3 regions of the Streptomyces sp. NPDC058231 genome follow, and region 2 is predicted to be linked to each of the others. Evidence: riboswitches for the same ligand, from Rfam matches in the RefSeq annotation. Region 2 holds a riboswitch; each other region holds the start of a gene.
What was found. A riboswitch is a leader RNA that binds a small molecule or an ion and turns the genes downstream of it on or off. The one in region 2 is predicted to bind S-adenosylmethionine.
Positions count from the first base shown of each region.

Region 1: linked by a shared signal. The riboswitch ahead of thrC (threonine synthase) and the one ahead of ACFVXE_RS04095 (putative leader peptide) in region 2 are both predicted to bind S-adenosylmethionine.
Region 3: linked by a shared signal. The riboswitch ahead of ACFVXE_RS27420 (aminotransferase class V-fold PLP-dependent enzyme) and the one ahead of ACFVXE_RS04095 (putative leader peptide) in region 2 are both predicted to bind S-adenosylmethionine.

Region 1 is NZ_JBHVWN010000046.1:22,237-32,617, forward strand. Features, by position in the region: gene ACFVXE_RS26355 (extracellular solute-binding protein) at 1-360, shown strand, start outside; gene ACFVXE_RS26360 (DUF3263 domain-containing protein) at 411-692, shown strand; gene otsB (trehalose-phosphatase) at 835-1,689, shown strand; gene ACFVXE_RS26370 (trehalose-6-phosphate synthase) at 1,691-3,085, opposite strand; gene ACFVXE_RS26375 (glucosyl-3-phosphoglycerate synthase) at 3,130-4,080, opposite strand; SAM riboswitch class I at 4,232-4,358, shown strand; gene thrC (threonine synthase) at 4,376-5,677, shown strand; gene ACFVXE_RS26385 (ubiquitin-like small modifier protein 1) at 5,711-5,989, shown strand; gene ACFVXE_RS26390 (cold-shock protein) at 6,423-6,629, shown strand; gene groL (chaperonin GroEL) at 7,004-8,626, shown strand; gene ACFVXE_RS26400 (esterase/lipase family protein) at 8,707-9,939, opposite strand.
Region 2 is NZ_JBHVWN010000004.1:44,127-54,507, forward strand. Features, by position in the region: gene ACFVXE_RS04075 (LLM class flavin-dependent oxidoreductase) at 1-386, opposite strand, end outside; partial or broken gene ACFVXE_RS04080 (LLM class flavin-dependent oxidoreductase) at 602-841, opposite strand; gene ACFVXE_RS04085 (NtaA/DmoA family FMN-dependent monooxygenase) at 838-2,214, opposite strand; gene ACFVXE_RS04090 (LLM class flavin-dependent oxidoreductase) at 2,234-3,463, opposite strand; gene ACFVXE_RS04095 (putative leader peptide) at 3,537-3,653, opposite strand; SAM riboswitch class IV at 3,701-3,813, opposite strand; gene ACFVXE_RS04100 (glutathione S-transferase C-terminal domain-containing protein) at 4,112-4,990, opposite strand; gene ACFVXE_RS04105 (putative leader peptide) at 5,163-5,282, opposite strand; gene ACFVXE_RS04110 (hypothetical protein) at 5,367-5,549, shown strand; gene ACFVXE_RS04115 (maleylpyruvate isomerase family mycothiol-dependent enzyme) at 5,606-6,343, opposite strand; partial or broken gene ACFVXE_RS04120 (transposase) at 6,502-7,260, opposite strand; gene ACFVXE_RS04125 (hypothetical protein) at 7,417-7,809, opposite strand; gene ACFVXE_RS04130 (hypothetical protein) at 7,838-8,065, opposite strand; gene ACFVXE_RS04135 (hypothetical protein) at 8,336-8,740, shown strand; one part of gene ACFVXE_RS04140 (IS5 family transposase) at 8,749-9,266, opposite strand; one part of gene ACFVXE_RS04140 (IS5 family transposase) at 9,266-9,608, opposite strand; gene ACFVXE_RS04145 (beta-1,3-glucanase family protein) at 9,805-10,381, shown strand, end outside.
Region 3 is NZ_JBHVWN010000050.1:86-10,466, forward strand. Features, by position in the region: gene ACFVXE_RS27420 (aminotransferase class V-fold PLP-dependent enzyme) at 48-1,427, opposite strand; SAM riboswitch class IV at 1,601-1,718, opposite strand; gene trpD (anthranilate phosphoribosyltransferase) at 1,803-2,867, opposite strand; gene ACFVXE_RS27430 (cytochrome bc complex cytochrome b subunit) at 2,990-4,615, opposite strand; gene ACFVXE_RS27435 (Rieske 2Fe-2S domain-containing protein) at 4,612-5,664, opposite strand; gene ACFVXE_RS27440 (c-type cytochrome) at 5,661-6,470, opposite strand; gene ACFVXE_RS27445 (heme-copper oxidase subunit III) at 6,533-7,153, opposite strand; gene ACFVXE_RS27450 (hypothetical protein) at 7,341-7,739, shown strand; gene ACFVXE_RS27455 (Ig-like domain-containing protein) at 7,815-9,071, opposite strand; gene ACFVXE_RS27460 (cytochrome c oxidase subunit 4) at 9,197-9,595, opposite strand; gene ctaD (cytochrome c oxidase subunit I) at 9,592-10,381, opposite strand, start outside.

The sequences.
Region 1 (10,381 bases), on a different contig from region 2:
GGGGTCGCGGACTGGGCCATGGGCTTCAAGCAGAACAACCACCGCGTGGAGATCGGCAAGTTCTTCGACTTCGTGTTCGAGGACAAGAACGTGATGGCCTTCGCCGACGAGTACGACCTGCTGCCGGTCACCGACAGCGCGTCCGTGAAGATGGAGACGGACTCCAAGCACAAGCCGCTGCGGAAGTTCCTGAAGGCGCTGCCGAACTCGGAGCTCTATCCGTTCGGCAAGACGTCCTGGGCCCGGACGAGCGAGCTGATCAAGGAGAAGATCGGCAAGGCCGTCGAGCCGGGCAGCAGCCCGGCCGACGTGCTCGGCGAGATCTCGCGCGGCGCGGCGGCGGCGGAGGACGCCGAGTAGCAGCCGGCAGCGGGGAGGCGGGTTCGGGGGCGGGCGATATGTTGGCTGATATGACCGCCCCCACCGATGGCCCCGACGAACCGGAGAGCCGTGCCGACCGCCCCGGCACCGGACTCTCCGAGCGGGAGCGCGCCGTGCTGGCCGTGGAACGGCGCTCGTGGGCCGGTCCGGGAGCGAAGGAGCGGGCGATCCGGGAAGGCCTGGGGATCTCGCCGACGCGCTACTACCAGCTGCTGAACGCGCTGCTGGACGACCGGCGGGCGCTGGAGGAGGACCCGGTGACGGTGAACCGTCTGAGACGGGTGCGGGAGGCCCGTCGGGGGCGGCGGTGACGGATCCGGCCCGGACGGCCCTCAGCCGCTGAGCGGCTCCCGGCGGAGAGCCGGTCACGGCACAGGGGGCGGGCGGCGGGGAACGACCCCGCTCCGGGGCGCACCCGTAGCCGGACCCCCGCACCCCCGATAGGCTCGCCCCATGGGAAGCAACCCGGCACACTCCCTCCCCGCTCCGACCACGCCGGCCGGCCGTGAGGGCCTCGCCGCTCTCCTCGCCCGCCCCGACCGCGCGGTCATCGCCCTCGATTTCGACGGCACCCTCGCCGACATCGTCCCTGACCCGGAGCAGGCCCGCGCCCACCCCGGCGCCGTCCCGGCCCTCGCCGCGCTCGCCCCGAAGGTCGCCTCCGTCGCCGTGATCACCGGCCGCCCGGCCGTCGTCGCGGTCCGGCAGGGCGGTTTCGCCGCGGTCCCCGGCCTGGACCACCTCGTCGTCCTCGGTCACTACGGCGCCGAGCGCTGGGACGCCGCCTCCGGTACCGTCCGCGCCCCCGCGGCGCATCCGGGCGTGGCCGCCACCCGCGCCGAACTTCCCGGTGTGCTCGACCGGTTCGACTCCTGGCACGGCACCTGGATCGAGGAGAAGGGGCAGGCGCTCGCCGTCCACACCCGCCGCGCCGCCGACCCGCAGGCCGCGTTCGACGCGCTGCGGGGCCCGCTCGGCGAGCTCGCCGCCCGGCACGGTCTGATCGTCGAACCGGGCCGCCTCGTGCTGGAGCTGCGCCCGCCCGGCATGGACAAGGGCGTGGCGCTCGCGGAGTACGTACGGGAGGTGGGTGCCGAGTCCGTCCTGTTCGCCGGCGACGACCTGGGCGACCTGGCCGCCTACAGCGCCGTGGAGAAGCTCCGCGCCGACGGCCCGGACGGCATCCCCGGGCTGCTGGTCTGCAGCGGCAGCACGGAGGTCCGCGAACTCGCCGAGCGCGCCGACCTGTTGCTGGCCGGCCCGGAAGCCGTCGTCGGCTTCCTCGCGGCGCTGGCCGAGCGCCTCTGACTCACTCCCGCAGCAGCGCCTGCAACTGGTCGAGGAACCACTGCTGCGGCGGCAGCGCCGTAGCCGCAGCGGCCAGCCGCTTCGAGCGTTCCGCCCGTTCCCCGTCCGGCAGCGTCAGCGCCTCGTGCAGTGCGGCCGCCGTCGCCGACACGTCGTACGGGTTGACCACGATGGCGTCGGCGCCCAGCTCCTCGTACGCCCCCGCCTCCCGTGACAGCACCAGCGCGCAGCCGGCGTCGGAGACCACCGGGACCTCCTTCGCGACCAGGTTCATGCCGTCGCGGATCGGATTGACGAGCGCCACGTCCGCCAGCCGGTACGCCCCCAGCGAGCGCGCGAAGTCGTCGTCCACATGGAGCAGGACGGGGGTCCAACCAGGTGTCCCGTAGCCGGAGTTGATCTCCTCCGCCAGTCGCTGCACCTCCGCCGTGTACTCCCGGTACACCGCGAGGTCCTGCCGCGACGGGTACGCGAACGCCACGTGCACCACCCGTTCGCGCCACTCGGGGTGCGTGTCCAGCAGTTCCCGGTACGCCAGCAGCCCGCGCACGATGTTCTTGGACAGTTCCGTACGGTCCACCCGCACGATCGTCCTCCGGCCGGTGCCGCCCACCTGCTCCCGCAGGATCTCCATCCGCTCGTCCACGTCGCTCTCGTGCGCCCGGCGGCGCAGGAAGTCCGCGTCCGCGCCCAGTCCGTGCACGCCGACGCGTGTCCGGCCGGTGCCGCCCAGGATCTCCGTGCAGCAGCCGATGAAGGCGTCCGCCCAGCGCCGGGTCAGGAACGCCGCCCGGTCCGCGCCGAGGATGCCGCGGAGCAGCTGTCCGGCGATGTCGTCCGGCAGCAGGCGGAAATAGTCGACCGGCGCCCACGGGGTGTGCGAGAAGTGGCCGATGCGCAGGTCGGGGCGGAGTTCGCGGAGCATGCCGGGGACCAGCGCCAGGTGGTAGTCCTGCACCAGGACGGCGGCGCCCTCGCCCGCCTCCTCGGCGAGGGCTTCGGCGAAAGCCCGGTTGTACGTCTCGAACGACGCCCACAGGCGCCGGAACTCCGCGTCGAAGACCGGCTCCAGCGGCGTCTGGTACAGCATGTGGTGGACGAACCAGAGCACCGAGTTCGCGATGCCGTTGTACGCGTCGGCGTGCACGTCGGCGTCGATGTCGAGCATGCGCACGCCCGGCTCGGCGATCCCGCGCCTGATCGCTTCCCGGTCCCCGTCGCCGAGCGCGGCGCAGACCCACAGCTTGTCGTCGACGGCGCTCAGACCGGAGACGAGTCCGCCGCCGCCGCGCCTGGCGTCGATCGAACCGTCCTCCCGCAGCGTGTACGAGACGGGGCCGCGGTTGGACGCCACGAGTACCTGGGCGGCAGAGGTGATCGCGTGCTCGGAGACCATGTTGCGGAATCTAGCCCGATCGCGAACCGCCCAAACGTGCGAAGTCAGGCCGCGCGGCGCGAAACATACTCGTCGATCTCGCACATCGGCGGCCGTTCCTCCGTGTCCACCGGGTGCGTGCGCGGTACGAAGCCCTCCTCGCCGCGCTCGAACTGGGTCAGGGCCGGCCGTACCAGATGGCCTCGGGAGAGCCGCAGTTGTGCGGTGCGGTAGATCGCGGCCGCCATCCGGCCCAGTGCCTGCCCGTCCTGGTGGCGGTGTTTGCGCACCCCCACATCCACCTGTGCCAGCGCGTCCAGCCCCACCGTGTGCAGCGCGTCCACCAGCAGGCCCAGCTCCACTCCGTAACCGACCGGGAACGGCAGCCGTTCCAGCAGCGAGCGCCGCACCGCGTACTCGCCGCCCAGCGGCTGTACCAGGCCGGCCAGCTGCGGCCAGTGCAGATTGAGCAGCGGGCGAGCCACCAGTTCGGTGACCCGGCCGCCTTGACCTGCGGTGTCGCCGAGCGGGCGGTCGTACATCGCCTTCACGAACTGCACCTCGGGGTCGGTGAGCAGCGGGCCGACGATGCCCGAGACGAAGTCCGCCGAGAAGTCCTTGAGGTCGGCGTCTATGAAGCAGACGATGTCACCGCTGGTGACCAGCAGCGAGCGCCACAGCACCTCGCCCTTGCCGGGGAGGGCGGGTATGCGGGGGAGTATCGCGTCGCGGTGGACCACCCGGGCGCCCGCCTTCCGGGCGACTTCCGCGGTGGCGTCCGTCGATCCGGAATCGATCACCAGCAGCTCGTCGACCAGCTGGACCTTCTCCATCAGCTCGGCCCGGATCGTGCCGACGATCGCGCCGACCGTCGCCTCCTCGTTCAGGGCGGGCAGGACGACGCTCACGCTGCCACGCCGCGGATCCCTGGCCTTGGCGGCGAGGAGCCGGTCCAGCGGGCGGTCGGCGGCCGACCAGGAACGCCCGGCCAGCCAGCGTTCGACCTCTTCCAGCACGGTCGATACTCCCTGTATGTGATCCATCTCGCGGTTCGGACGACTATCTCAACCGTCCGTTGCTTCGGTTACAGTCTTGAACAACGCGGATGACCCTCGCATGTCGGGGTGTCCGCGAATAAATGCCTGGATCAATGATCCAGTGCCACAGCGCTCATCCAGAGGGACTGAGGGAACGGCCCGTTGAAGTCCCGGCAACCCTCCCGCCGACCGCGAGGTCAGGTGGGGAAGGTGCCAATTCCGTCTCGTGGCGAAATGCGTCGCGAGGAAGATGAGGAGAAAGGGCCTCGCCATCATGGCTGCGCAGACTGTTGCAGTAAGCACCGATTCCTCCACCGACGCCGTCGATCTCGGCCCCGCAGCGGCACTCTCCTGCCGCGAATGCGGAGAGCGTTTCGCGCTCGGTCCCATTTTCGCCTGTGCGTCCTGTTTCGGGCCGCTCGAAGTGGCGTACGACCTGCCGAGCGGCTCCCCGGACGAGCTGAAGAAGCGCATCGAGGCCGGACCGAACAACATCTGGCGTTACGCGCCGCTGCTGCCGGTCCCCGCCGATGTCGCCGACAAGCCCAACATCAACCCCGGCTTCACCAAGCTGGTCAAGGCCGACAACCTCGCCCGCGAACTGGGCGTCACCGGCGGCCTGTACGTCAAGGACGACTCCGGCAACCCGACGCACTCCTTCAAGGACCGCGTCGTCGCGATCGCCGTCGAGGCCGCGCGCGCCTTCGGGTTCACCACCCTCTCCTGCTCCTCCACCGGCAACCTCGCCGGTGCGGTGGGCGCGGCCGCGGCCCGGGCCGGCTTCCGGTCCTGCGTGTTCATCCCGCACGACCTGGAGCAGGGCAAGGTCGTCATGGCCGCGGTGTACGGCGGCCAGCTGGTCGGCATCGAGGGCAACTACGACGACGTCAACCGCTTCTGCTCGGAGCTCATCGGCGACCCGCTCGGCGAGGGCTGGGGCTTCGTCAACGTCAACCTGCGCCCGTACTACGGCGAGGGCTCCAAGACGCTCGCGTACGAGATCTGCGAGCAGCTCGGCTGGCAGCTGCCCGACCAGCTCGTCATCCCGATCGCGTCCGGCTCCCAGCTCACGAAGATCGACAAGGGGCTGCAGGAGCTGATCAAGCTCGGTCTCGTCGAGGACAAGCCGTACCGGATCTTCGGCGCCCAGGCCGAGGGCTGCTCCCCGGTCTCCACGGCCTTCAAGGCCGGTCATGACGTCGTGCGTCCCCAGAAGCCGAACACGATCGCCAAGTCCCTGGCGATCGGCAACCCGGCCGACGGCCCGTACGTCCTGGACATCGCCCGCCGCACCGGTGGAGCCGTCGAGGACGTCAACGACGACCAGGTCGTCGACGCGATCAAGCTGCTGGCCCGCACCGAGGGCATCTTCGCCGAGACGGCGGGCGGGGTGACGGTCGGCGTGACGAAGAAGCTGATCGAGGCGGGCCTGCTGGACCCGACGCTCACCACCGTCGTCCTGAACACCGGAGACGGTCTCAAGACGCTGGACGCGGTCGCCCCGACCACCGGTCCGACCGCGACCATCCGGCCGAGCCTGGACGCGTTCCGCGACGCCGGCCTCGCCGGCAGCTGACCCGACCACCCGAGACGTAAGGAAGGCACCCACATGAGCGTCAAGGTCCGTATCCCCACCATCCTGCGCACCTACACGGGCGGCCAGGCCGAGGTCCCGGCCGAGGGTGCGACGCTGTCGCAGGTCATCGACTCCCTGGAGCAGAGCCACCCGGGTATCGCGGCGCGCGTCCTGGACGACCAGGGCAAGCTCCGCCGCTTCGTGAACGTGTACGTCAACGACGACGACGTGCGCTTCGAGGGCGGCCTGGAGACGGCCACCCCGGACGGTGCGGGCATCTCCATCATCCCGGCGGTCGCGGGCGGCTGCTGACCCGGTATCGGGTCTCACGTCCGACTTCACAGCAGTACCGGAATTGCCCCCTCTGCGAGGTAAGCGGAGGGGGCAATTCTGCATGGTTGAGCGCGGTACAGTGGGGAAGCCCCCTCCGCTGCCCGTGCCGACCGCATATGAAAATGCGCCCGCCCGCGACAAGATGCAGCCAAAGTGCTCGATCTCCTTGCGCCGTAAGTGGCCTTTGTCCGGCCCGAGTTGCCCTGGAATCGCATAAATTCCGCATATTCGGGTGTTCGGTGCTGCCCAGAATTCTCGTCCGATTGACCTGTTGCAGAGGGCAGTTGGGCAGATACATTCAGCCGCGGTCGACGCGTTCCGGCGCACGCACCCTCTCCTGTCGGAGGGTGAGTTCTGACCCGGGTCCGCGAAGTGCGGTCCTGTGCAAGGGCCAGTAATAGGGGAGTTAGGCATGGCTCAGGGCACCGTCAAGTGGTTCAACGCGGAGAAGGGGTACGGCTTCATCGCGGTCGACGGTGGTGCGGATGTTTTCGTCCACTACAGCGCGATCCAGATGGACGGGTACCGCACCCTCGAAGAGGGTCAGCGAGTTGAATTCGAAATCTCGCAGGGCCAGAAGGGGCCGCAGGCGGACATGGTCAAGCTCGCCGTCGGCTGAGCTCGGCGCGGTCGGCCAACGACACTACTCACGCATGAAGGGCCCGTACCCCCAGGGGGACGGGCCCTTCACGCGTCGTCCGCCGCGTCGCCCCGCACCCCGTCCCGTGCGCCGCCCGTGCCCCCGTCCCGCGCTCCGCCCCGCGTGCCCTTCTCGGTCCTCGGTCGTCCACGACCGCCGGGGGCGCTTGCACTCGTGGGGGTCGAGTGCTAATCATTGCGTTAGCACTCTCCAGGTGAGAGTGACAGAACTTGGACCGGGCCGGTGAGGCCCGCAGGCTCGGTGGAGCAAGGAACCGCCGGGCAGGCAGGCCGTCCGTCGCGGGCGCCACTCGGTCCGGAGAAATCCACCCCTGTCCGGGAGGACCACTTCACATGGCCAAGATCATCGCGTTCGACGAGGAGGCACGGCGCGGTCTCGAGCGCGGGATGAACCAGCTCGCCGACGCCGTCAAGGTCACCCTCGGCCCCAAGGGCCGCAACGTCGTCCTCGAGAAGAAGTGGGGCGCGCCCACGATCACCAACGATGGTGTTTCCATCGCCAAGGAGATCGAGCTCGAGGACCCGTACGAGAAGATCGGCGCAGAGCTGGTCAAGGAAGTCGCCAAGAAGACGGACGACGTCGCCGGCGACGGTACGACCACCGCCACCGTTCTCGCCCAGGCTCTCGTCCGTGAGGGCCTTCGCAACGTCGCCGCGGGTGCGAACCCGATGGCGCTCAAGCGGGGCATCGAGAAGGCCGTCGAGGCCGTCTCCGCCGCTCTGCTGGAGCAGGCCAAGGACGTGGAGACCAAGGAGCAGATCGCTTCGACGGCCTCCATCTCCGCCGCCGACACCCAGATCGGCGAGCTCATCGCCGAGGCGATGGACAAGGTCGGCAAGGAAGGCGTCATCACCGTCGAGGAGTCCCAGACCTTCGGTCTGGAGCTGGAGCTCACCGAGGGTATGCGCTTCGACAAGGGCTACATCTCGGCGTACTTCGCCACCGACATGGAGCGCATGGAGTCGTCCCTGGACGACCCGTACATCCTGATCGCCAACTCCAAGATCAGCAACGTGAAGGACCTCCTTCCGCTGCTGGAGAAGGTCATGCAGTCGGGCAAGCCGCTGCTGATCATCGCGGAGGACGTCGAGGGCGAGGCTCTGTCGACCCTGGTCGTCAACAAGATCCGTGGCACCTTCAAGTCCGTTGCCGTCAAGGCCCCGGGCTTCGGTGACCGCCGCAAGGCCATGCTCGGCGACATCGCCATCCTCACCGGTGGCACCGTCATCTCCGAGGAGGTCGGTCTCAAGCTGGAGAACGCCGGCCTGGACCTGCTGGGCCGTGCCCGCAAGGTCGTCATCACCAAGGACGAGACGACGATCGTCGACGGCTCCGGTGACACCGACCAGGTTCAGGGTCGCGTCAACCAGATCCGTGCCGAGATCGAGAACTCCGACTCGGACTACGACCGCGAGAAGCTCCAGGAGCGCCTGGCGAAGCTGGCCGGCGGCGTGGCCGTCATCAAGGCCGGTGCCGCGACCGAGGTCGAGCTCAAGGAGCGCAAGCACCGCATCGAGGACGCCGTTCGCAACGCGAAGGCGGCCGTCGAGGAGGGCATCGTCGCCGGTGGTGGCGTGGCGCTGCTGCAGGCTTCCGCCGTCTTCGAGAAGCTGGAGCTCTCGGGTGACGAGGCGACCGGCGCCAACGCCGTCAAGCTGGCGCTGGAGGCCCCGCTCAAGCAGATCGCCGTCAACGGTGGTCTCGAGGGTGGCGTCGTCGTCGAGAAGGTGCGCAACCTGCCGATCGGTCACGGTCTGAACGCCGCGACCGGCGAGTACGTCGACATGATCGCCGAGGGCATTCTCGACCCGGCGAAGGTCACGCGCTCCGCGCTGCAGAACGCCGCGTCGATCGCCGCACTGTTCCTGACCACCGAGGCCGTCATCGCCGACAAGCCGGAGAAGGCCTCTGCGGCCGCTCCGGGCGGCATGCCGGGCGGTGACATGGACTTCTGATCCTGATGGATCGGTAAGTGCACGCTCGTCGGCCCCCGGGACCTTCTGGTCCCGGGGGCCGACGGCGTTCCGCGATCGTGCTAGCCCAGCCGCTCGATGATCCAGGAACAGAGTTCCTCGGTCACGAGGGTGTGGCCCTCGTTCTGCGAGGCGAGCTTGAAGTCGTCGAGCCGGCTGTCGCCCGGCGACATGTCGTCGATCGGGGCGTAGAGGTCCTGGTCCGTCGCCACGTCACGGATGTCGACCGCGCTGACCGCCGGGACGAAGCAGTGCGAGCGGATCGGGACGTCGGTCTTGAAGCCGAGCCACGGGTTGAGTTCGTTCAGCCCGTCGGCCAGGATGCCGAACCCTTCCAGGGTTCCGCCGGGCGCCCCGTCGATGGCGGGCAGCCCCGAGGTCCGTACCTCGTTCGTCTTCAGCGTCACCACCCGCAGCTTCGCGACCAGTTCCTTGCTCCCCGATGCCTGGGTGTAGAGCTTCGTGCCGGAGACGGAGAGTCCCTTGCCCTCCACGGCGAGGTCGCTCGGGTTGATCCCGTTGCCCGCTCCGGTGCCGACGCCGTTGGCGACGGCGATCTTCCGGGGACGCATCGGCCATTCGCCGATGCGCTCCATCTCCTGGAGGAAGGCGGTCCGCTGCTGGCTCTGCTCGGGCGTGCTGTCCCATTCCGGGATGTGCCGCCAGAGCAGCTGCTGAGCGGCGGGACTGTTGATCTGATCGGAGAACCGGCTGTCGAGATCCCGGATGTAGTGCGCGAACGCCTGGAGCGCGATCGGGATCCAGGCGCCGCGGTGCGGGCTGTCGTACGAGAAGTACAGGTCGGTCTGGTGGTCGATGTGCTCGCTCTCCATCTTGGCCAGCGCATGGCGGGTGACGAGCCCGCCCATGCTGAAGCCGCCGACCTTCAGCGGTGCGTCACCGGTGCGTTGGGCGATGGCGCGCATGATCGCCTCCCGGGCGACCCGGGAGTTGTCCAGGATCGACGCGCTGCGCTCGTCGAAGCCGACGATGATCACGTCGTAGCCGCGCTCGCGCAGCCGGCTGATGAACCGGTAGGCGCCGCCTTCCAGGTACTCCCAGAGCTCACCCAGCTTGCTCGGCCCGGAGTTGAACCCGTCGGCCGTGATGAAGGGCTTCACCAGCTGCTTGTGTCCCTTGCCGTAGTACACCCAGGCGGTGCCGCCCGGCAGCGGCCACTCCTCGTCGGCATCCGGCGCGGCGGCGGGCTCGGCGAGTGCTGGACGGGCGGACAGGACGATCGGTCGCTTGGACTTGAGTTCGTCGGCGATCTGGGCAGGGGTCGGTTCGGACACTGAGCGTTCCTTCCGGTGATGGATCGCCGCGGCGAGAGCCACCGCGGCGAGCGCCATGATGGATGTGGAAGATCACCTTCCGGAAGTGGATCCGAGGAGATCACCCATGTGCGCGAGCTGCTTTCGGACAGCGGTCGGATGGCCGGGTTCCACACGTCATGGCTGGTCCTGGTCGTCGGGGTGCCGTCTGCTGCTGCTGCTGCTGCTGCGAGCGACCGACCGCCCATCCGGAGGGACTTGTTCCGCATGGAGCGGGTGGCGTGTAGCCGACCCGGACCGGCGGGGGCGCGGTTGCCGTGCGCGTGTTCAAGCCGTCCCGTTCGGCTTCTGCGGGGTCCGGGCGAGCATTTTCTGGCCGATGATCGCCATGGGACGGACCGGTCCGCCACGCGTGTGGAGGAGTGGACGGGTGACCGCAGCGCCCGCTCCTCCGCCGGGGCGG
Region 2 (10,381 bases):
ATGGGAATCGAGGTCGGCGAGGACTTCCCGGAGCGCCCGGCGGGACGTCCGCCTGAGCGGCCGAGCCCCAGGTCGAGCCGCCCGGGGTGCAGGGCGTCGATCAGGCCGAACTCCTCCACGGTGGACAGGGCGGTGCGATGGCCGAGCTGTACGGCCCCGGAGCCGAGCCTGATCGTCGAGGTCGCGGAGGCGGTCAGGGCCAGCATCACAGCCGGTGAAGTGCCTGCAACACCGGGGTTGAGGTGGTGTTCGGCGAACCAGTAGCGGGCGTAACCGAACCGCTCGGCCTGCCGGGCCAGGTCGATGGTGTTGCGCAGCGCCTCGGCAGCGGTGGAACCGGACGAGATCGGGACGAGATCGAGGACCCCGAGGGGGATGCGGGACACGGCCGGGTTTCTCCTCAGTGCTCGGCGGCAAGGGCAGCGGACACAGGTATGGACTGGTTCGTTCCCTCGACCGTGGTGTGTGCAGAGCCGTACTCGGCGAGCACCGGCCCCCAGGCCAACGACGGGTCGGGGATGTCCGGTCGCAGCACGGGGGCGATGTCGGACCGGAAGAGTTCGAGCGAATCACGGTGCCGGGCATCGGTGAGACCACCCGCGACTGCGGTGAACAGCCGGCTCCGGGAGGTGAGCGCTGCGACATGGCTGAGCACGACCGGCGGTGAGGAGGAGATGAACGGCCGCTCGTGCCGCTCCCCCACGCCGAAGCCGTCGAATCCCAACTCCTCGGCGTGCAAGGCGTTGTCGATGACTTCTCGGAAGCGCCCATCGGTCGGCTTCTGCACAGCGGTCACCGGGTGCGGGGCATGCACGATCAGGGTGACGGCCAGAAACTTCATGAAGCCACCCGCTGACCCGGCGCGTCGGCGTCGGGGTGGGCCAGGCCGAGGTGGTCGCGCAGGGTCGTGCCCTCGTACTCTGTACGGAACACGCCGCGCTCCTGCAGCAGCGGGACCACGGTGTCGGCGAAGACGTCCAGTCCGCCAGGGGTGATGTGCGGAGCAAGGATGAAGCCGTCACTGGCGTCGGCCTGTACGAAGGAGTTGATGGACTCGGCGACCGTGGCCGGGGAACCGATGAAAGCCTGACGATTGCCGGTCTCGATGACCAGGTCGCGGATCGACCACTTGTTGGCGGCCGCGCGCTCCCGCCATTCCCGGGCGATCGCCAGGGGGTCGCGGTACATACGCACCTGGGCGCGGCCGCGGGCGATGGTGTGCTCACCGAGGTCCGGTTCGATGTCGGGAGGCGGGCCGTCCGGGTCGTACGCGGACAGGTCGCGGTTCCAGACGAACTCCAGGTGCTTGATCGCGGTGGAGCCGCTGACCTGCTGGCGGCGCACCTCACGGGCTTCCTCCTGCGCCTCGGCGTCCGTGTCGCCGAGGACGAAGGTGGCGGCGGGCAGGATCAGCAACTGGTCGTGGGTGCGGCCGTGGCGGGCGAGGCGGCCCTTGACGTCCGTGTAGAACACCTGGCCTTCCCTGAGGGTGCTGTACCGACTGAAGATGGCGTCGGCGCCGGCGGCCGCGAACTCGCGTCCTTCGTCGGAGTCACCGGCCTGGAAGATCACCGGTCGGCCCTGCGGACTGCGCGGGACGTTGAACTGCCCCTCGATGTCGAAGTGTTGTCCCTTGTGCACAAAGGCTCCGGCCTGTGCGTCCCTGAGGAAGGTACCGGTCTGCTGGTCGGCGACGATCTCGTCACCACGCCACGAGTCGAACAGTTCGTTCGCGGTGGCCAGGAATTCCTTGGCGCGGGAGTAACGCTCCTCCTGCGGGAGGAAGCCGCCGCGGCGGAAGTTCTCTCCGGTGAAGGCATCCCATGAAGTGACAACGTTCCATGCTGCGCGCCCGCCCGAGAGATGATCGAGGCCGGCGAACTGGCGGGCCACCTCGTAGGGCTCGTTGAAGGTGGAGTTGATGGTGCCGGTCAGGCCGAGGTGTTCGGTGACGGCGGCGAGTGCGGACAGCACGGTGAAGGTGTCGGGGCGTCCCACCACGTCCAAGTCGTAGATCTGACCTCCTTGTTCGCGCAGCCGCAGCCCCTCGGCGAGGAACAGGAAGTCGAACTTTGCGCGTTCGGCGGTGCGCGCAAAGTGCGCGAAGGAGCTGAACTCGATGTGGCTGCCGGCCTCGGGGGCACTCCACACGGTGGTGTTGTTCACGCCGGGGAAGTGGGCCGCGAGATGTATCTGCTTGAGCGGCTTGCTCATGGTCGGTGTTCCCTCCGGCTCAGACGGATGCGTAGCGGTTGGCGGGGTGGGAGAGACCGAGCAGCCCGCGCAGGGTGTCGGCCTCGTAGACGCGCCGGAAGGCGTCGCGGCGCTGCAGTTCGGGCACCAGGCCGCGGGTGATCGCCTGGAGGTCGTGGCCGATCACGGCGGGGCGCAGCCTGAAACCGGACAGCCCGGCCCGCTGCCACTCCAGGAGCAGGTCCGCCAACTGCGCGGGGGTGCCGGTGAACACCTTCGCGTCACTGGTGTACTCATAGCCCGCGAGGCCGTCCAATCGGTCCCGGCGGGCCGCTGCCGCTGCGGGGTCGTCGTCGAGGAACACAACCAGTTCGCCGAAGACGTACAGGGGCTCCCCCGCACGCCCCGCCGTGGCCTGTTCGGCCCTGATCTCGTCGATGATGGCGCGGGCCTGGCCGGCGTCGTGCGGGGTGACGTACCCGATATCGGCCGAGCGTGCGATCAGCCGGTACGGAACGGTCTCGTGCCCCAGCGCGCTGACGACCGGCTGCCCCTGAGGTGGCCGGGGCGTGATGGAGGGACCCTTGACGCTGAAGTGCCGGCCCTCGAAGTCGATGTAGTGCAGCTTGTCGCGGTCGATGAAGCGGCCGGTGGCGACGTCCCGGATCTCCGAGTCGTCCTCCCAGCTGTCCCACAGACGGCGGACCACCTCGACGTAGTCGGCGGCCTCATCGAAGAGTTCGGTGATTGCGTCCTGGACTTCCGGTGCGTAGGCCTCTCCGAAGCGGATGCGCGGGATCGTACGGCGGCCGAAGTGAGCCGCCTCGTTCTGCCGCCCCGACACCTGGACCCGCAGGCCCGCGCGACCGGAACTGACATAGTCCAGTGTGGCGATCGCCTTGGAGATGTGGAACGGCTCCGTGTGGGTGGCGACCACGGTCGGTACGAGCCCGATGTGCCGGGTCAGCGGGGCCACGCGCGCGGCGATGAGCACCGCGTCCAGCCGCCCACGCACCTGGTCGGTACGCCCGTCGGGCTCTGTGAAGTGCGAGGACTGGAGCCCGAGCCCGTCCTCGATCGTCACGAAGTCGAGCAGACCCTGCTCGGCCTCGGTGATGATGTCGGACCAGTACGTCGCGGAGAACAGGTCCCGGGGCCGGGCCCCCGGCTCGCGCCAAGCGGCCGGGTGCCAGCCTGCGCCGTCGAGAGCGACGGCGAGGTGAAGCGCGGAGGATGAGGAAGAAGAGGACAGCGAAGAAGATGAGGACACGAAAGGGCGCCTTCCTGATTGACCGTATGTGATCGCCGAGCCTCGTCGGAAAGGTTCGGCGGCAGGGAACGGGTCAGGAACAACAGAGCGCGCCGGCCACACGCTGCAGGTCGATGTGGGTCCGGGAGTACAGGTGGAGACGCCGTCGCTGGGCAAGAACCCTGACAGGCAGGCAGGACACGGGTGGCATGACCGTCACCTCCGCCCTCCGTCTCGGCGGACCCGGGGGCCTCGCCCACTTCGCGCTTGCGGAACCCGGACGGGCTCCGCCTGGTCGTCATCTGGAGCACCCCGCCGCGCAGGAGGGTTGCCGGTCAGCAAGCCAGGGCTTGACGCTGACACTCATGACCGCCCCGAAGGCTACGCGGGGCACCTGCTCCGCGCAACGCCCGGAAATCATGGTCATGCTCACATCGCCACGACGCATAACAGCAGTGCTGCGCCATCTGTTCCATCCGACCGTACCGAGTGCGCGCCAACTGAAAGTTCGTACGGTGGCGCAGGATGGACGAGCGAGGTGCCCCCCACCGCGGTACAGGTCGTGGGGCCGGGTGCACGACCTGTACCGCGGTGGGGGCAGTCCGCGCCGCCCCGGACAGCGTGTCCACGGACGGCTCCAGCCGGCACGGCCCGTCCGGCAGACCTCACTCAGTCGGGCTGCTCCCCGGCCGTCGCGGCCTCCTTCGGTGCGTATGCCGCCGCCCAGTCCACGATCTGCACGGCCGCACCCGCGGACTCCAGGCCCTGGCAGTGTGCGTCGTGCCTACGGTCAATGCCGTCCAGGTCGAGGTGGGAGCCGAAGGCGGGGAGCGATGCCAGGCGCCGTGCGTAGGCCCACAGCCGCGGGTGGCCGGCGATGCGGTGCACTGCGGCAGCGTCCAGGTGGCGCCGGTGCACGGTGTCCAGTTGCAGCAGGGTCACCCACACCTGCACATCGGCCGTGGTCAGTTCACCGCCCAGCACGTACTCCTGGAAGGCGAGCAACTCCTCCAGCGAGTCCAGTGCGCTGATCAAGGTGGAGAGAGCGGTGTCACGTGTAGTGCCGTCGACGCCTGGCTGCCCGGCGCGCTGTGCGGCTTCGTTGATGTCCCGCTCGCAGAGGTGTCCGATGGTTTCGATCCCCTTTTCGGTGCCGAACGGCTGGAGTGAAGGGCCACGGCCGCGGAGGTGCCGAGCGAGGTCGTGGAGGATGTCGGGGGTATGCGTGCTGACGATCCGCCCCGTCCAGCCATCGCTGAGCACAGGCGCCGCAGCCGGTCCGGGGTGCTGGTGCGAACTGGCCTCGTACAGGGGGCGCAGCGCGGCGTGGCTCCCATCGGGACCGTCGGGCACCGACGGCAACAGCGTCACGGGGAGGATGTCGTCGAGGCAGAGCAGGCTGTGGGTGACGGCGATCTGCAAACAGTACGGGCAGGACAAGGTGAGGTGGAGCCGGTAGCGGTGCGGTGCGGCGTAGTAGCCGCTGCGTGTGTCACAGCCGATCCTTCCGCGGAAGGAGGGGGTGGCTGTCGAGGGTACGGCGAGCATGCGTCTCCCTGGGTCCTGGTTGCGGTACGCGGGTTGTGGGGGCAGGTCTGGTGCGTCGGATTCGGGCACGCAGACATGCGGAGGGCGTGGGGCGCGGCGACGTCGGCGCGCGACCATCCACAGAGGGAGGAGAAGTCGGATGGAGTGCGGGGGCGAGGCCGCTGCCTCCGCCTCAGCCGAGAGGACTTGCCGCGCTGCAGACGCGCAGCAGATCGATGTGGCGACGGGAAGTCAGCAACGGCAGCTGGAGCGCGCAGACCACACAGACCGTTTCCACCTCTGAACGCCCCATGGTCTCCTGCCCGTTCGCTCGCGCTCCACCCTGGAGTGTCGAACTGCTTGCGCACCTCGTCAAGAGTGCTCCTTGCCTCCACCCGTGCAGGGCCTGTGTCGCAAGGGGTATCGCCCGTCCTCGGCCGCCGCGCAGGCGACAGGCGGCGGAAGCGACCAGTGGGACAGCATCCTGCCCGCCTCCGCCGTGCTGGTGAAATGGCGGCTCGATGAGGACGCGCCGACGGGCTACTGGATACCGAACCTGCCGCCGACACCGTCGGAGTAATTGTCAAGAGTTGTGGATCCGCTGATCTGCGGTGGCGTTCGGCCCGCGGCCGACGATCAGTAGAGGAATGGTGGTTCGGGTAGTGCCGCGCCGTCCTGCACGGTCAGGTCAGCGCCCTGGGAACGTCCCATCAGCCAGGCCAGAAGTGAACTTTCCGGGCCGTGGACCACTGGTGCCGGCCGCGCGGTGCTGATGTCGTACCAGGTGTCGGTGGCGGCGGCGTGCAACCTCATGGCAGGGGCGTCGGCGCGTGCGCTGAACGACGCGACCACCCGGCCCAGCATCGCGTGGACGAAGTCGGCCGGCCACCGCGCAGGCGTGTACCCGGCGTCCAGATCGACGTGGTGGACCAGCACCTCGCACAGCCGGGAATCGGCGGCCCGTGCCGCGGGACGCTCCTGACCCCGCGTCCAGCGAACCGTCCGATTCCACGCCGCGGTCGTCATCCACCGGTACTCCGCCGCGAACTGGGCGGCACTGTCGCGCAGGTCGGCCACGAGTGCATTGGCGCCGCGACCCGCTCCCCTCTCGATCTGCTCCTCCCGGGCCGCCACGCTCGGATACTCCGGCGTCTCCACTCCGGTCCGGGCCCAGATCAGCAGATGGCGGCCGCCATCGGCGTTGCGGGCCAGATGGGTCAGGACATGCCCGCGTGACCAGTTCGGCAGCAGCGACGGGGCGCGCACGTCGGCGTCGGTGAACCGGGCTGCCGTCCGAAGGAGGTGCTCGGTCGCAGCATCGATCTGCTCGAGGACGGCCGCGGGGTCGAAGCCCGCGTCGGCATCGGTCGTCACGCTGCCACTGCCTCGGGCCGCTCGACCGACAGACCGCGTTCGAACCGGGCACCGGCGCGGACCAACGGGACCAGATGGGCGCCGTTGACGGCTCGCCGGCGAGCTTGCGCGGCCCCGCCACCACGCGTGACCGTCGCAGCTGCGGGCCCACGGCCGGCGACCTCACGCAGAGCCTTCCAGAACCCGAGTGCGTCGTCGCCGACGGCCATGACCGGGGCGCGCATGCGCCGGCGGGCGCAGTCGCGCAGCAGGCCGGCCCACGCCTCGGTCGACGCGCGGTAACCGTCGGCCATGGCCACCAGCTCCTTGGTGCCGTCGGCGCGCACGCCGAGCACGACCAGGACGGCGGCCTTGGCCTGTTCCAGGCCTATCAGCAGGTGGATGCCGTCGACCCAAATATAGACGTAGTGGGTCTGGGACAGGTCGCGGTCCTGGAACGCGGCGTGGTCGTCCTGCCGCTGAGCCGTCAGCCGGGTGACCGTGGCCGGGGACAGACCGGCGGAGCTGCCCAGAAACTGCTCCATCGCGGGCACGAAGTCACCGGATGACAGGCCGCGCAGGTGGAGCAGGGGCAGCACCTCGGCGATCTCCGGGGAATTGCGGCACTACGGCGGAAGGCTCGCCAAGGAGAACCGCCGTCGCTCTCCCGGCGTGTCGTCCACGCGCTTGTCATTCATTCAGGGTGCCCGGACCTCGGCCGATCCAGCCGAGGTGGTGACCTTGCGGGGCTGGCGGTGGCCATTGCGAACGACGAGACGAAGGCCGCGCTCGTCGCGCTCATCGGCCAACTCGGCGATTCAGGCATCGACTTCCGCCTCAAGGGCTGCGTCGAGCATCCGTCGTGCGCCCGCGCGGACGATGTCGTCGATCAGGGAGCCCTCTCGCGTGGAGGCGTCGCTATTCACGACGGTGAGCACGGACGTGCCTTCCCGACCGGCGCTCGTGACGCCGGCCTACTCGTTGACCATCACAGGATCAATCGGGAAGGAACGCCCTCCGCACGCCTTCCGGGGCTGATCCATAGGTCCTGAGCACTGCTCACTTGTGCGGCGGCCGCATAGGCCGAGGACCGATCAAGCCGGACGTTGCACCCAGGGAGCCAGACGTTCCCCGACTGCCAGATTCTCGCGCCAGTACCGGAAGACGGTTCCCTGGACGATGTCGAGCTGCCCGGCCGCGACCAGGCCGGAGGCGAGAATCGGCCCGCCCGCATCGGCCTCGAAGGCAATTAGTACGGGAGGCGTCTCACCGATCTGCCGGGTAATGAGTCGGACCTCGTCAGGGGTCGGCGTACGAAACACCGGGTCCCGGAAGGCGGCCGGGCACGTGACGAAGACCGGGTCGCTGAACACCAGCTCCAGTCCGTGGGCGTACGAGATGTCGTGCCCGGCGCCCAGACGCAACTGCCCGGGGTCCCAGGCGACAATGTCCCAGTCCCACCATGACCCTTCGGGAAGCTCAATCACGGCTCGTTGCCCACCCTGGAGCGCACCGTCAATCGGGAATCACCGAGCCAAGCTCACGCAGTCGCGGAAGGCAGACCTCCAGGCGAGCGTCCAGAGAGACGGCGTCCGTGCGAACCAGGCGATCATCCCGAAACGGAACCCCGCTCGCGACGAAGGTCCAGGGCTTCGTCGCATCGCGCATGCGCTCGGCGTCGACCTTGAACAACACCGTCACACCCTGCTCTGCCAACGACTCCATGACGCGCGCTACGTCCATCGCATCCCCACCCCCTGCCTGAAATCGAACGGCCAGAAGGCTACACCGGCCTCTCACGACCCCGGCTCGGCCGCTTGCCATACCGCTGCCGCGAGGGCAGCCGCGGCGGGAGCCCGCACCGCCGTCGGACAGCACGAATTGACTCCGTGGATCGTCAGCCCTAGAGCGTGTCTCCTTGTTCGTGAACTGGTGCCAACTGCACTGACTGGTCGAGAAGTCAGACGACGTGAGGGAACTGCTCGGATACGGTCGCTTTGGAGGTGGAAGCTCGTGTCCTGGCCGTCTGTGATCGTTCTTGCCCCGGTGGAGCAACGTCCGTTGCTTGAGGGGCTTATCCGTTCCTTTGATCTCGTGCCGGACGCTGCGACGGGTGACGAGCGGCTCCACTGGCACGGGTACTCGTACCACCTCGACCTCTCAGGCAGGATCCTGGCGGACTACGAGCCGGACGAGCTTGAGGAGGTGAGATCCCAGATCGGTGAGCCATATGGGGTCTATGTCTCGTGCGAGTCCATGGACGCGGCCCGAGCCTTCCTCCGTCGCGTTCTCGATGGGTTCGACGGTCTTATCGACACCAACCACTACGAAATCCTGCCGGCGCATGAGTTCCTCACGCTGTTGGACCATCACCCGGGATGGGACTGGCGTCGCCGACCAAGCGCGGACCTGCGGTAGTACGTCTTTCACCTGCGGGCCCAGATGAGGATGGAAGCGAGGTGAAGTGCGGCCTGGTAGGCGATGGCGAGCTTGTCCGTTCGCATGGCGAGGCCGCGCCACTGCTTCAGTCGGTTGATGCACCGTTCGACGGTATTCCGCTGCTTGTAAGCCTCGGCATCGAAAGCGGGTGGGCGGCCTCCGGCACGGCCTCGCCGCAGACGGTGGCGGACCTGGTCGGAGGGCTGAGGGATCACTGCGCGGATTCCGCGCCGGCGGAGATGCCATCGGATCGCGCGGGACGAGTACGCGCGGTCTGCCAGGACGGTGTCCGGCCGGGTCCGTGGTCTTCCCGGCCCGCCTCGCGAAATACGGATGCCGGCCATGACGGCCTCGAAGGCCGGCGCGTCACCTGCCTGGCCCGCAGTGACATGCAGAGCTAAGGGGCGAGCGTAACTGTCGCTGCCAAGGTGGACCTTCGTGCTCAGGCCGCCGCGGGAGCGTCCGAGCGCATGGTCCTCAGGTTCGGCTCGATCTGGAGCCCCTTTTTCCTGGCTCCGGCGGCGTGCTGGTGGGCTCGGCAGACGGTGGAGTCCACCGACACCGTCCAGCCGATGTCGTCAGCACCCGCGGCCGCTGCCAGAAGGGCGGCAAGGACCCGTGCCCAGGTGCCGTCAACGGCCCACCTGAGCAGCCGTTTATGAGCAGTCTGGAATGAGCCCAGCTCGTCCGGCAAGTCCCGCCAGGGCGAGCCGGTGCGGTACTTCCACGCGATGGCCTCCAGGGTTCGGCGGTGGTTGGCCCATCGCCGACCGCGGACCGGATCAGCCGGCATCAACGGCTCGATCCGGCCCCACATCGCATCAGTGATCACCCACCGGACAGACATATCTGATCAACCGGCGAGCAGATCAAGGAGACACGCTCTAGAGAGGTCGGCGCAGATGCTGCGGTTGGCTGGGCGCCGCCCTGATTCCGCACATCCCTTGACCCTCATTGGTCCAGCCCAATAGCGTCACGATGCCTTAAGGCAACACCCGTACCCCGTCACATAATTGACGGGCCGTCATGCCTTGGGAGGGCCAGTGGTTTCCCGACGTTCCTTCCTCACCGCGGCCGGCGCGACCGCCGCTGCCGCTACCGTCCTCTCCCCGCTGTCGCCGTTCGCCTCCAAGGCGACGGCAGCGGGCGTCTCGCTCCCGGTGTCGCTCCAGAACAACTCCGGCAGCAACACCGTGTACGCATACATCTCCGGTACGGACAGCAGTGGCTGGCCGGTGTTCGTCTCCGCGAACGGCACCCTGAACCGGTTACCGAACCCCTCGTCTGCGGTGACCCCGATCGCCGACTACTCCATCGCCCTGGGCGCTTCGGGCTCGGCAGCGACCAAGGTGACCCTGCCCGACTACATCATCGGCGGCCGGGTCTGGTTCTCGATCGGCCAGAAGCTCAAGTTCTTCGTCAACCCGGGCACGGTGCCCGGCGTGGTCCAGCCGGCGCTGGTCAGCTCCGACCCCAACTGGGCCACGAACTGGACGTTCTGCGAGTTCACCTTCAACAGCGCCAATCTCTACGCCAACATCTCCTACGTCGACATGGTCGCCCTGCCGGTCTCCATGTCCAGCACCGGCAGCGCCGGCAACCAGACGGTCAGCCCGCTGC
Region 3 (10,381 bases), on a different contig from region 2:
GGGGCCCGGCCCCCCCCCCCGGCCGAAGTGCTAGGGCCCGCGGCCCGTCAGACCTGTGCTGCGCCACGGTCCGGGACGCAGCGGCCCTCCTCGGTCCGGTACTTCCACTGGGCGCCCACACCCACCAGTTCCTTGACCGCGCGGACGAAGCGCTCGACGTGCTCGTCCGGCGTACCCGCGCCGAAGCTCACCCGGATCGCGTTCAGCTGGGGGGCGTCGCCCGGCTCCGCCTCCGGCGCACCGCACTCGCCCGGCTCCTGCGGGTCACTGCCCAGCAGCGTACGGACCAGCGGGTGAGCGCAGAACAGCCCGTCGCGCACCCCGATGCCGTACTCGGCCGAGAGCGCCGCGGCGAAGTGCGAGCTGTTCCAGCCCTCCACCACGAAGGAGATGACACCCACCCGCGGGGCGTCGTCGCCGAACAGCGACAACACCTTGACCTGGGGAACCTCGGCGAGACCCGCCCTGACCAGGGCGACCAGCCGCTGCTCGCGGGCGACGAGACGGTCGAAGCCGGCCTCGGCGAGGGCCCTGCAGGCGGAGGCGATCGAGTAGGCGCCGATGACGTTGGGCGAGCCGGCCTCGTGGCGGGCGGAGGTGGAGTGCCACTCGACGTCCACCCCGCCGTCGGCGCGCCTGGCGACCTTGCGCGAGGCGCCGCCACCGGCGAGGTACGGGTCCGCGTCCTGGAGCCAGTCGGCGCGGCCCGCGAGGACACCGGAGCCGAACGGCGCGTACAGCTTGTGCCCGGAGAAGGCGACCCAGTCGACGTCGAGCTCGTCGATGTCGACCGCGTGGTGCGGGGCGAGCTGCGCGGCGTCGAGGACGATCCGGGCGCCGTGCGCGTGGGCGGCGGCGGCCAGCTCCCGCACCGGCCACAGCTCACCGGTGACGTTCGAGGCGCCGGTGACACAGACCAACGCGGGGCCGTAGGGGTCACGCCCGGCGAGCGCCCGCTCCAGCGTCTCGACGGCCTGGGCCGGGGTGCGGGGGGCGTTCAGGTAGGTGACGCGGGCGTCGCGCCAGGGAAGCAGCGAGGCGTGGTGCTCGGTCTCGTACACGAAGACCTGGCAGTCTGCGGGGATCGCCGCGGCCAGCAGGTTCAGCGAGTCCGTCGTCGACCGGGTGAAGATCACCTGGTCGTCGGCGCGGCAGCCCAGGAACTCCGCGACGGTCCTGCGGCTGTTCTCGAAGAGATCCGTGGACAGCTGCGAGAGATAGCCGGCGCCGCGGTGCACGCTTCCGTAGTACGGGGCGTACGCGGCGACGTCGTCCCACACGCGCTGCAGGGCCGGGGCGCTGGCCGCGTAGTCCAGGGCGGCGTACGTGACCTCACCGCCGGTCACCAGCGGAACGGTCACATCTCGTCCCAGAACGGGCAGCGGGGTACAAAGGGACTGGTCGGCGGCAGCGGTGAAGACGGACATGGCGAACTCCCGTAACAGGCAGGCGAATTCACTGCGCAGGCGGGTACGCGGCAGCGCAGCTGAAGGTGAAGGGTGTGCGGAGAAGGGCCGACGGCCCTATCGCATTCGCGTGCTCACAAGAGGCTCCCTTGAGGACCAGGACCCCAGGGATGTGACATTCGGAGATGTCCAGGGGTCCGCGCTTGCCGCAGACCTCGCTGCCTACGGCCTGGTCTTCACCCGGGGCACCCCGCCACGGACGGAGGGTTGCCGGACAGCGGGCCGGGGCCGTAGTCGCTGTCACTCATGACCTGTCAAGCATCCTGCCACACGTGCGCCGACGCGCAAGGCGCAGTCCAAGATCTGGACTGCGCCCTGTGCCGGATTTCCTTGCGGTCAGGCGTTGCTGACCGCCACCCAGCGTTCCAGCGCCGCCTGGGCCGCACCGGAGTCGATGGACTCGGCGGCCTTCTCGATCCCGGCGGCGAGCCGCTCGTCCAGCGTGCCCTCGCCCGGGTCCAGCGCCGTCAGTGCCGCCGCCGTGTTGAGCAGTACGGCGTCCCGTACCGGACCGGTCTCACCGGCCAGCAGCCGGCGGGCCACATCGGCGTTGTACGACGCGTCGGCGCCCCGCAGCGCCTCGACGGGGACCAGCTCCAGGCCGACGTCGCGCGGATCGAACGCCTCCTCGCGCACCGCGCCGTCCCGGACCACCCAGACCCGGGAGGTGGCCGTGGTGGTCAGCTCGTCCAGACCGTCGTCGCCGCGGAAGACGAGCGCCGAGTTGCCGCGCGCCGCGAGCACGCCCGCGACGATGGGAGCCATCTTCGCATCGGCGACCCCGACGGCCTGGGAGCGCACCTGGGCCGGGTTGGTGAGCGGTCCGAGGATGTTGAACGTGGTCGGTGTGCCGAGCTCCTTGCGGGCCTTCGCCACGTACCGCAGGGCGGGGTGGAACTTCACCGCGAAGCAGAAGGTGATGCCGGCCTCCTCCGCGACCTGGACGACCCGCTGCGGGGTCAGTTCCAGGTTGACGCCGAGCTTCTCCAGGACGTCGGAGGCGCCGCTGGCCGAGGAGGAGGCGCGGTTGCCGTGCTTGACGACCTTGGCGCCGGTGCCCGCCACGACGATCGCGGACATCGTGGAGATGTTGACCGTCTTGGCGAGGTCCCCGCCGGTGCCGACGATGTCGACCGTGCGGCCCGGCACGTGGATCGTGGTGGCGTGCTCGTACATCGCGCGGACGAGTCCGGTGACCTCGTCGACGGTCTCGCCCTTGGCGCGCAGGGCGACGGCGAAACCGGCGATCTGCACGTCGGTCGCCTCACCGCTCATGATGTTGTCCATCGCCCAGGCGGTGTCGTCCGCGGTCAGGTTCTCGCCGCGCAGCAGGGGGTTCAGCACGCCCGGCCAGGAACGAGCCGCCACGCTGTCGCCGCCGACCGGGGTCACAACGTTCATGGTCCGCTCCTGGGGTCCACAGCCGAAAAAGGGATGACCCCACCTTATCGAGCGCCGGGGACAGCGAAGAGCCCCGTCCATCGAATGGACGGGGCTCCTGCTGTGGCGATCAGTTCAGGTGATCAGTGGTGGCCGTGGCCGCTGGTGATCTCCTTGTACTCCTCGACGGAGGGCTTGGCGATCTGGTTGTGCTCGCCGTAGTAGCCCTTGCTGAGCTTGGCCCGCAGCTTCTGCAGTGCGGGCACCTTGCGCTCGACACCGTTCTCGTCGACCGTCGGGCCGATCTCGACCGGCTTGTACTGCTCGTGCGCGGTGAGCGTGTGCAGCTGCTCGGGACCGAGCGGCTCGTGGATCTCGACGAACTCACCGTGCGGCAGGCGCTTGATGAGACCGGACTCGCGTCCGTGCAGCACCTTCTCCTTGTCGCGGCGCTGAAGGCCGAGGCAGATCCGCTTCGTGACGATGAACGCGACCACCGGGCCCACGAAGATGAAGATCCGGACGAACCACGAGATGGCGTTCAGCGAGAGGTGGAAGTGCGTGGCCCAGAGGTCGTTGCCACCGCCGATGAAGACGATCACGTACTCCGTGATCCAGGCGACGCCGAAGGCCGTCCGGGTCGGGGCGTTGCGCGGGCGGTCCAGCAGGTGGTGCTCGCGCTTGTCACCGGTGACCCAGGACTCGACGAACGGGTAGACCGCGATGATGGCGAGTACCAGTCCGAAGGCCATCAGCGGGATGAACACGCCCAGGACCAGCGTGTGGCCCCAGAGGTTGATCTCCCACCCCGGCATCACTCGGATCAGACCCTCGGCGAAGCCCATGTACCAGTCGGGCTGGGCGCCGGTGGACACCTGGTCCGGGCGGTACGGGCCGATGGCCCAGATCGGGTTGATCGAGGCGATGCCCGCGATGATCGCGATGACGCCGAAGACCAGGAAGAAGAAACCTCCGGCCTTCGCCATGTAGATCGGCAGCAGCGGCATGCCGACGACGTTCTTGTTGGTCCGGCCGGGACCCGCGAACTGCGTGTGCTTGTGGTAGAAGACCAGGATCAGGTGGCCGACCACCAGGCCGAGCATGATGCCCGGCAGCAGCAGGATGTGGATCGAGTAGAACCGCGCGACGAAGTCGCCGCCCGGGAACTCTCCGCCGAACAGGAACATCGAGATGTACGTGCCGACGATCGGCGTGGCCAGGATCGCGCCCTGGGTGAACCGGACACCGGTACCGGAGAGCAGGTCGTCCGGGAGCGAGTAACCGGTGAAACCGGTGAACATGCCCAGGACGAACAGCAGGAAGCCGAAGAGCCAGTTGATCTCACGGGGCTTGCGGAACGCACCCGTGAAGAAGACGCGCATCATGTGCACGAACATGCCGGCCAGGAAGATCAGCGCGGCCCAGTGGTGGATCTGGCGGACCAGGAGACCACCGCGGACGTCGAAGCTGATGTCCAGGGTCGAGGAGTAGGCCTCGGACATCCGGATGCCCTGCATCGGCTCGTACGAGCCGTGGTACACGACCTCGTTCATGCTCGGGTGGAAGAACAGCGTCAGATACACACCCGTGAGGATGATGATGATGAAGCTGTAGAGGCAGACCTCGCCGAGCATGAAGGACCAGTGGTCCGGGAAGATCTTGCGCATGTTGGACTTGGCCAGGGAGTAGATCCCGAGCCGGCCGTCCGCCCAGTCGGCCACCCGCTCACCGGCGGGCGCCTTGCGCTTGGTGTCTGTCGCAGTACTCATCCGCGCTCCCAGAAGGCAGGACCGACGGGCTCTTCGAAGTCACCGAGCGCTTCGAGGTTGCCCTCGGCGTTCACGCCGATCCGCAGCTGCGGAAGGGAGTGACCGGCCGGACCGAAGATGACGCGGGCGCCGTCGGAGAGGTCGAAGGTGGACTGGTGGCACGGGCAGAGCACGTGGTGCGTCTGCTGCTCGTACAGGCTGATCGGGCAGCCGACGTGGGTGCAGATCTTCGAGAAGGCCACGATGCCCTCGTGGGCCCACTCCCGCTCGCGCTTGTCCTTGATGTTCTCCGGCTGGATACGGATGATCATCAGCGCAGCCTTGGCGATCTGCGTCTGGAAGTCGTGCGCGTCCTCCTCCAGGCCCTCGGGCATGGCGAAGGTGAGCGAACCCACCGCGATGTCCTCGGGACGCAGCGGCTCCATCGTGTTCATGTTGATGAGCTGCTTGCCCTTGGCCCACAGGGTCTGGCGGAGCTTCTTCTCCGGCAGCGGACCGAGGTCGCGCAGCAGGACCACACCGGCGAGCGGCACCAGGGCCAGCGCACCGAACATGGTGTTGCGGATCAGCTTGCGCCGGCCGAAGGCGGACTCCTCGGCACCGGCCGCGAAGTCGGCGAGAACCTTCGCCTTGACCTCGGGCTCGGCCTCGATGGCGTGACGGTCGTCGGCGACCTCCACGTCGGACATCAGGGTGCGCGCCCAGTGGACGGCGCCCGCTCCGATCGTGAACAGGGCCACGCCCAGGGTCAGACCCAGCGAGAAGTTGAGCGCGCTCACATGGCCGAACGGCCAGATGTACACGATCTTGTCGACCGGGAAAATGACGTAGGAGGCGATGAAGCCGACCGTCGCGAGCATGGACACCACGAACATGAGCGCGACCGTGCGCTCGGAGCGCCTGGCGGCGCGCTCGTCGATGTCCTGGATGCGCGGCCGGTGGGCCGGCAGCCCCGGGTCCGCGAACGGGTCGCCCGCGCCCTCTACCGCGCCGTGCGCGGAGTCCTGCCCGGCGGGCAGGTTCTTCTCTGGAATCTCTTGGCTACTCATGACTTCTTGGCCTTAGCGGTGTGGGCCGCGACCCAGACGGCAACTGCGATCAGTGTGCCCAGCCCGAAGATCCAGCCGAACAGACCCTCGCTGACCGGACCGAGGCCGCCCAGCTTGAGGCCGCCAGGGCTCTCGGAGTCGGAGCTGTTCACGGTGTGGATGTACGCGATGATGTCCTTCTTCTGCTGCTCGGGCATCGTCGTGTCGGGGAAGGACGGCATGTTCTGCGGGCCGGTCTGCATGGCCTCGTAGATGTGCTTCGGGTCCACGTCCTCAAGGCTGGGCGCGTACTTGCCCTTGGTGAGCGCACCGCCCTCGCCGGTGAAGTTGTGGCACTGCGCGCAGTTGGTACGGAACAGGTCGCCACCCTTGGCGATGTTCGCACCGTCAGGGCTGACCTGGTCCTCGGTCGGCACGATCGGGCCGGCGCCGAGCGACGCGACGTACGCCGCGAGCTGGTCGATCTCGGCCTGGGAGTAGATGACCTTCTTCTTCGGTACCTGGGCACCCGGCTGCTGTGCCGGCATACGGCCGGTACCGACCTGGAAGTCGACGGCGGCGGAGCCCACGCCGACAAGGCTCGGCCCGTCGGTGGTGCCCTGACCGCCGGTTCCGTGGCAGCTGGCGCAACCGACGGAGTACAGCTTCTTGCCCTCATCGATGGCGAGGGACTGGGCGGTGTCGTCGGCCTGCGCCTTACTCGCGGGCGCAAACGCGGCGTACAGCCCCCCAGTGGCCGCCAGCGCGAGGAGTAGTACGACGACCGCCGCCAACGGATGGCGTCGTCGTGCGGAGAGCTTTTTCACGGATTACCCCGGTGTCAGGATCTTCTGCGTCGATGCTGGATGTGGTTCGGGTTCGAGCCCGGTTACTTGATCATGTAGATCGTGGCGAAGAGGCCGATCCACACGACATCGACGAAGTGCCAGTAATAGGACACGACGATGGCAGCGGTCGCCTGTTCGTGGGTGAACCTCTTGGCTGCGTATGTCCTGCCCAGAACGAGCAGGAAGGCGATGAGACCGCCTGTCACATGCAGACCGTGGAAGCCGGTGGTCAGGTAGAACACCGAGCCGTACGGATCGGAGGACAGCGAGAGGCCGTCCTTCTTCACCAGCTCGGTGTACTCGAGGACCTGGCCTCCGATGAAGATCGCACCCATCACGAAAGTGATCATGAACCAGGCACGGAGCTTCTTCACATCGCCCCGCTCCGCGGCGAAGACGCCGAGCTGGCAGGTGAGGGAGGAGAGCACCAGGATCGTGGTGTTCGTCGCCGAGAACGGGAAGTTCAGGGCCGAAGCCATTTCCTTCCAGTGGTCGGGTCCCATCACCGATCGCAGGGTGAAGTACATCGCGAAGAGGGCCGCGAAGAACATCAGCTCGGAACTCAACCAGATGATGGTTCCGACGCTGGTGAGGTTCGGTCGATTGACCGACGGGTGCGCGTGCCCGGTTTCTACTGTCGTTGCTGTCGCCACGACCGACATTATGTCGGTCGCTTATCCCGCCCTCACTCCGGGGGGTGCCGTTCGGTGTGTCAGGAGGGTGTGTCCTCCCCGAACGGCCCATCGAATCGCTGTCATTAGCGGTACTGACAGGCTGTCCGCCGGAGTACGATCCGCGCACCGGTTCATGCCCAGAGAGCCCCGAAGACACAGATGTCACGGAGGAACAATGCAGCCGACCGCCACGGTCCTGGTCTACAGCGACGACGCCAACATCCGTGAGCAGGTGAGGCTGGCCGCCGGTCGCAGGCCTGCGGCGGACGTACCACCGGTCGAGTTCGTGGAGTGCGCCACCCTGCCCGCGGTACTGACCGCCCTGGACAACGGCGGCATCGACGTGTGCGTGCTGGACGGCGAGACGGCGCCCGCGGGCGGCATGGGCGTCTGCCGGCAGATCAAGGACGAGATCTTCCACTGCCCGCCCGTGCTGCTGCTCATCGGCCGCCCGCAGGACGCCTGGCTGGCCACCTGGAGCCGCGCGGACGCCGCGGTGACCCTTCCGGTCGAGCCGGTCGGGTTCGCGGACTCCCTGGCCGCCCTGCTGCGCAGCAGGCTCTGCAACGCCTGACGGGTCCGGCGGCCGCCACGGTCGCCTCCGTGGCCCTTCCTGTCCCTCAGAGGGGCAGCGCACTCCCCTGGCCGGTCAGACCTCGGGGCGCAGGCGCGCCGCCTGAATCGTGTCCGAGCGGTCCGGGGTGGCGTTGTTCTGCAGGGCGCTGCCCTTCTGCCAGTTGGCCCAGGACAGGTTCCAGTCGCCGATGCCGTTGTCGAACGGTGTCATCGTCGGCCCCGCACTGTTGACGACCTTGACGATGTCGCCGGTACGCACGGTGTTGTAGAACCACTCGGCCTGACTGGTACTCATGCCCGTGCAGCCGTGGCTGACGTTCTCGTAGCCCTGCGAGCCCGTGGACCAGGGCGCCGCGTGCACGTACTCGCCGCTCCAGGTGACCCGGGTCGCGTAATAGACCTGAAGGTCGTACCCGTCGTCCGAGTTCGCCGAGATTCCGATGGTCTCCCCGCGCATGCGTACGGAGTACTCCTTGCTCAGCACGACCTTGACGCCGTTACGGGTGTCGAAGCCGGGCCTGCCGGTGGTCACCGGAATGGTGTTGATCACTTCTCCGTTGCGCTTCACCGTCATGGAGTGGGTCGCGGCGTCGGTGATGGCCTCGATGCGGTCGCCGGTAGTGATCTTCAACGCCTTGGTGGGCGCCCCGTAGAGCTTGTCGGTGACCTTGACGCCCCCCAGGTTGCTGGTCGCCACGATGGAGGCCCTGGCCGGCCAGTACTCCTGCGGGCGGTAGTGCAGCGTCTTGTCGTCGACCCAGTACCAGGAGCCCGACACGGAGGGCGTGGAGCGGACCTTCAGGGAACGCTCCACGACGGCTCTGGAGGCCTTGTTCCTGACCGGAGCGCTGAGTACCGCCGTGATGGGCTCCCCCACGCCGTAGGTGCCCGCCTGCGGGCCGAAAGTGACCTTCAGGAACTTCTTCGCCGGGGCCGTCTCGAAGGAGAGCGTACGGGTGCCCGGGGCGCCGTCGTCGTCCTCGACGCTGACCTTCACGGAGTAGCGGGAACCGGCGGCGAGCGGGGCGGTGGAGTGCCAGCGCAGTCCGTCGGCGGCGAGTTCGCCCGCGACGTGGTGTCCGGCCCCGTCCACGGCCGTCACATCCGTGATCCGGCCGTCGTCACCCGTGGCGGTGACTTCGAGTGGCTTGTCGGGGTCGGCCTTCTCATCCCCTCCTGGGATGTTGGAGGAGATCTCGTCCGCCGCGTCGTACGGCTGCGCGGAGAGCGGATGGCCATCTGGCCCGCCACAGGCGGTCGCCCCTGCGACCAGGGCCACGAGCAGCAGGGTGCAGCCCGCTACGGGGCTGAGGCGCGGCGTGATGTTCATGAACCCACGCTAAGAAGATTCATCAGTTTCAGCGCGCCGGGTGACTGCAAACGGGGGGCCCGTGCTTCTCGTGCGAGAAGTACGGGCCCCCCGTCAGGTGGAGCGGTGTCACCGGTCAAGCGGTGTCACTGGGTGCGGTTCTCACCGCGGTAGTACTCGAAGACCCAGCCGAACAGGCCGATCAGGATGACCGGGGCCGAGAAGTAGAGCAGCCACCATCCGAAGACGATGCCCAGGAAGGCGAGGGCGCCGCCGACGGCCAGCGAGAGCGGCTGCCAGCTGTGCGGGGAGAAGAACCCCACCTCGCCGGCCTCGTCCGCCACATCGGCTTCCTTGTTGTCCTGCGCCATCGCGTCGACCCGCCTGGCCGTGAAGGCCAGGTAGAAGCCGATCATGACGCTCAGGCCGAAGGCCAGGACGAGGGCGGTGGTGCCGACCGGCTCCTTGGACCACACGCCGTAGGTGACGGCCATGACGAGGATGAAGAGCGCCAGGCCGAGGAACATCTTGCCCTGAATCTTCACTTGCCCGCCTCCTTGCCACCGGCGAGGGCCTTGTCACCCTCGGAGTGGTGCTCCAGCTGTTCGAGCGCCGAGATCTCCGGGTGGTGCAGGTCGAACGCCGGGGATTCGGAACGGATCCGCGGCAGGGTGAGGAAGTTGTGCCGCGGCGGCGGGCAGGACGTCGCCCACTCCAGCGAACGGCCGTAGCCCCACGGGTCGTCGACCTCGATCTTCTTGCCGTACTTGGCGGTCTTCCACACGTTGTAGAGGAACGGGAGAATCGACAGGCCGAGCAGGAACGAGGAGATCGTCGAGACCGTGTTCAGCGCGGTGAAGCCGTCGGCGGCGAGGTAGTCCGCGTAACGGCGCGGCATGCCCTCCGCACCCAGCCAGTGCTGCACCAGGAACGTGCCGTGGAAGCCGATGAACAGCGTCCAGAAGGTGATCTTGCCGAGCCGCTCGTCCAGCATCTTGCCGGTGAACTTCGGCCACCAGAAGTGGAAGCCGGAGAACATCGCGAACACCACGGTGCCGAAGACGACGTAGTGGAAGTGCGCGACCACGAAGTACGAGTCCGAGACGTGGAAGTCCATCGGCGGGGACGCCAGGATCACACCGGTCAGACCGCCGAAGGTGAAGGTGATCAGGAAGCCGATCGCCCAGAGCATCGGTGTCTCGAAGGACAGCGAGCCCTTCCACATGGTGCCGATCCAGTTGAAGAACTTCACCCCGGTGGGCACCGCGATGAGGAACGTCATGAACGAGAAGAACGGCAGCAGCACACCACCGGTGACGTACATGTGGTGC